Regions from separate parts of the Streptomyces sp. NPDC098101 genome, predicted to be linked through region 2. Evidence: riboswitches for the same ligand, from Rfam matches in the RefSeq annotation. Region 2 holds a riboswitch; the other holds the start of a gene.
The links. Region 2 has a riboswitch for cyclic di-AMP ahead of ACIQVI_RS32285 (M23 family metallopeptidase). Riboswitches for the same ligand answer to the same signal wherever they lie in the genome.
Positions count from the first base shown of each region.

Region 1 (2,171 bases), on a different contig from region 2:
AAGCGGTCCGCCCAGCCGACGTACGTCCCGTCGGGGCCGGGGTCTCCGACGCCCTCGGTGAAGCTGTCACCGATCGCCGCGTACGACCCGAATGCGTTCTTGTCTCTTGATCTCGAATCGTCTGCCACGGGGGCACATCCTTCCCTTTCGCATGTGACCTACGCGACCGTAAGGAGGGGTTGACGACGGGTGACATATGCCACCGATAAAGATTCGCCCAAGTCGGAATAGGCCGACGGCCCGGCATGGAATGTGCCGGGCCGTCGGAAAGGGTGTCTCCCGCGTGCGCGTCAGACGGAGACGCCGTGCTGGCGCAGGTAGGCCAGCGGGTCGACGTCCGAGCCGTAGTTCGGCGTGGTGCGGATCTCGAAGTGCAGGTGCGGGCCGGTGGAGTTGCCGGTGGAGCCGGAGAGGCCGATCTGCTGCCCGCCGCTGACGCTCTGCCCGGCCGAGACCGAGAGGGAGGAGAGGTGGGCGTACTGCGAGTAGTTGCCGTCCGCGTGCTGGATGACGACCTCGTTGCCGTACGAGCCGCTCCAGCCGGCGGAGACGACCGTGCCGGCGCCGACGGCGCGGACGGTGGTGCCGGAGGAGGCGATGAAGTCGACGCCGGTGTGGTAGCCGGAGGACCACATGGAGCCGGAGGCGCGGTACGGGGTGGAGAAGCCGCCGGTGACGGGGGCGACCCAGCCGGACGAGGAGGCGGTGGAGCCGGTGGAGCTCTCGGCGGCCTTCGGGGCGGCGGCGGTGGCCGGGGCGGCGGCGCGGCGGCTCTCGCCGCGGGAGGCGCGGGGGGCGTCGTCGCCGTTCTTGCCGGACTCCTGGGCGCTGGGGGTGCTCTTCGGGCCGGCCGGGGCGGAGCCCTTGGCGCCGATGGTGAGCTTCATGCCGGGCAGGATGAGGGAGGGGTCCGCGCCGATGGTCCGGCGGTTGTCCTCGTACACCTTCTGCCAGCCGCCCTCCAGGTGGTGGTCGGCGGCGATCTTCGACAGGTAGTCGCCGGGGACGACGGAGTACGTCCGGGGGCCGGTCGTCGCGGCGGGCTTCGCGGGGGCGGCCTTCGCCGCGACGGCGTGCGCGGTGACGGCGGACCGGACGGAGGCGGCGGCCGGGGCGGCCTGCTCGGCGGCGTGGGCCCCGGTGGCGCCGAGGAGCGGGAGGGCGACGACGGCGCCTCCCGTACCGGCGGCGGCGAATCCGCGGGTGAGGGGGTTGCTCTTGGGACGGCGGTGCTTACCCTTCGCGGGCATGGCGAATCCTCTCCGGCGCCTGCGAGGTGAGCTGTCGGGTTCGGACTGGAGATGCCCGGCCGCGCTCGCGCGCGGCTTCACCCCGAGCCGTCCTGCATCGCGGGACCGGCGTACTTCCTGGGTCCCCCGCTCCTGCCACGCATGGGATGGGTGGAATTCCGGGCGGTGGCAGGATTAGGCGGTCCGTCCGGATTGACCGTGACGCTAGACGAGCGGGGTCGGCGCGAACAAGCCGCTGTTTTGTCCCGGCATTCCGCCCTAGATCGTTCCCCCGGGATTCCGGTCACCCTCCGTGGATGACGGTCCTTCGACTCCCTTTTCCCGTAAGGGGATTGCGGCGGGCCTCCGGCCACGATCCGTCACTTCTATGACCCTGCTCACGCACCGAAACCCATCTCGTCCGTAAACAGGGCGCGTTATATCCAACGTGCCAATTCGGACAGATTGCCCATTCCCGTCCGAGGGGATGCGCCGCGCCCTTCCCGCCCGGATGATTGCCCCCGGAACCGATTTCTCGTCGGGCACCCGAACGCCGACTCTCCAGGAGCATCCGTGACGCAGCAGCTGCCGCAGGTCCCGCCCATCGAAGCCGCCGAGCCCGAGCTGGCGGAGGTCCGCAACTTCCGGGACGTGGGCGGCCTGCCGACGACGGACGGGCGGGCGGTCCGCCCCGGCCGGCTCTTCCGCAGCGGCCACCTCGCCCACGCGACCGAGAGCGACGCCGCCTTCCTCGCCGGCCTCGGGCTGCACACGGTCTTCGACTTCCGCAACGAGGCCGACCGGCGGATCGAGGGCCCGGACGTCGAGCTGCCCGGCGTACGGAACGTGAACATACCCCTCAACGACCCGGCCGACGGCAAGGAGTTCTGGAAGCTGGTGCGCGACGGCGACACCGCGCAGCTGCGGGAGATCCTCGGCGAG
Region 1 is NZ_JBIWAS010000001.1:624,013-626,183, reverse strand. Features, by position in the region: gene ACIQVI_RS02650 (SGNH/GDSL hydrolase family protein) at 1-128, opposite strand, end outside; gene ACIQVI_RS02645 (peptidoglycan DD-metalloendopeptidase family protein) at 291-1,250, opposite strand; cyclic di-AMP (ydaO/yuaA leader) riboswitch at 1,254-1,413, opposite strand; gene ACIQVI_RS02640 (tyrosine-protein phosphatase) at 1,803-2,171, shown strand, end outside.
Region 1: another riboswitch for cyclic di-AMP. It lies ahead of ACIQVI_RS02645 (peptidoglycan DD-metalloendopeptidase family protein); the one in region 2 lies ahead of ACIQVI_RS32285 (M23 family metallopeptidase).

Region 2 (2,171 bases):
GCGGGGTGCCGGTGGGGGCCGCGAAGTCGAGGCCGGTGTGGTAGCCGGAGGACCACATCGAGCCGGACTGCATGTAGGTGGCGGTGAGGGAGTACGAGGAGAGGGGCATCGAGTAGCTCGCGGCGAGCTTGGCGAGGCGCTCGGCCTCGGCCTTCGCCTTGGCTTCCGCCTCCGCCTTGGCCTTGGCCTCCGCTTCGGCCTTCGCCTTGGCCTCGGCGGCCGCCTTCTCCGCGGCGTCGGCCTTGGCCTGCGCCTCGGCGGCGGCCTTCTCGGCGGCCGCCTTCTCCGCCGCGGCCTTCTCGGCGGCGTCGGCGGAGGCCTGCTGCTGCTCGGCCTGCTGGAGGATGCGGGCGCGCAGGGCCTCGCCCGCGTCGGCGGTGCCCGGGGCGTCCGCGGTCGACAGGCTCGCGCGCGTGACCTGCCCGGACCGCGAGGCCCGGTCCTGGGCCTCGGTGGTGTACGTGGCGGAGGTCAGCGGGTTCGGGTTGGCGCGGTCCGCGGGGACCGTCTCCCGCTCTTCCTGCGCGGGCAGGAGCGCGCCGACGCCGGGGAGGTCGTGGGCGTCGGGCAGGTTGAGGTCGGGGAGGTCCGGGAGCGATATGGCGACCGGGGGCTTCTCCTGCGCGGTGGCGAGGCCGCCCGCGCCGACGGCCGCGATGACGCCGACGCCGAGGACGGTGGAGGAGCGGGCGAAGTTGGAGCGCTGCTTGACGACCCGGTGCCGGCCGCCGGAGCGGTTCTGGGCGCGGAGGGAATCCTCGGTGGGGTTCCACTCGGTGTCCGGAGCGGAAGGGGCCGCACCGCCGCCGAAGGCATCGAACGGGGCTTCGGGGGCAGGGGTGTTGGACGCCACGGAGGCGCGCTCCTTTCCTTCCTTCTCGCCTACCGGGTTAGCTGACGGGTTCGGAGCAGGAAGGTCTCCTACGGGCCCGGTCGCACGGGTGCGAAGGGCTCGATTCACCCCAAATGGTGGTTCCCCGGTTCCCTTGCGGGATTCGGCGCGTGCGCACGGTGCCGTCTCTTGCGACGGCTGGGACGACCGCGCTGCGTTATCGAACGTTAATAGACAGGGGGTCCCGATTCCAAGCCGTCCCCCTTGATCATTCGTTGAATTGACAGGGATTGGTCCGACTTGATCCCCCTTCAGCAGGACTCCAGCGGGACCGAATCCGGGGGCCGTAAAACCGCCACAATCTGACGGTTCGTCAATTGTTATCTCAGGGAGACCTCGCGACTACCCCTGGTGACCGGGGCCGTCGGACGGCCGCTGCCCGGATCCTCCGGGGAGCCGGTGGCGGAGCCCGCCCGACGGCCGGTGCCGGGGTCCGCCGGGCGGCACCACCGGCATCGTCCGGCGCCGCTCGGGCTGCCCCGCCGCCGGGCGGCTCAGCGCGAGCAGCGCCATGTCGTCCGTCGCCCCGCCGCCGGTGTGGAGGCGTACGTCGTCCACGAGCGCGTCGAGCATCTCCTCGGGGCCGGGGAAGATCCGCCCGGCCAGCCGCTCCGCCGGGTCGTAGAAGACGCCCCGCGCGTCCCGCGCCTCCGAGAGGCCGTCGGTGTAGAAGAGCAGCGTCGTGCCCGGCGGGTACGGCCGGGCCTCGGCGCGGTCCGGCCACGACGCCAGGTCCCCCATGCCGAGGGGCAGCGCCGGCCGGCTCGGGTCGACCGTTTCGACCCGCCCGTCGCCGTACAGCATCAGCGGGGACGGGTGCCCCCGGTTGACCACCCGTACGAAGCCGTCGAAGGTGCCGCTGCCGTCGGAGCGCGGGACCTCGGCCAGGACGGCGGTGGTGAACCCCTCGACGGCGTCGAGGCTGTCCCGGCGGGTGCCCTCCCGGTCCAGCGCCCGTTCGAGCCGCCGCGCCACGCCCTCCAGGGTCCGCTCCTGCTCGGCCGCCTCCCGGAAGGCGCCGATGACGACGGCGACGGCCTCGACCGCGTCCAGGCCCTTGCCCCGTACGTCCCCGACCACGAGCCGCACCCCGTGCGGGGTGTCCTGCACGGCGAAGAGGTCGCCGCCGATGAACGCGTCCGCCTGCGCCGCCTCGTAGCGGGCCGCGCACCGGAGGCCGCCGATCCGCTCGGCGGGCGTCGGCAGCACCGCCTTCTGCGCGGTCTCCGCGATGACCCGCGCCGAGGCGAGCCGTTCGCCGCTGCGGCGCACCACCCGG
Region 2 is NZ_JBIWAS010000011.1:99,297-101,467, reverse strand. Features, by position in the region: gene ACIQVI_RS32285 (M23 family metallopeptidase) at 1-853, opposite strand, end outside; cyclic di-AMP (ydaO/yuaA leader) riboswitch at 865-1,011, opposite strand; gene ACIQVI_RS32280 (PP2C family protein-serine/threonine phosphatase) at 1,235-2,171, opposite strand, start outside.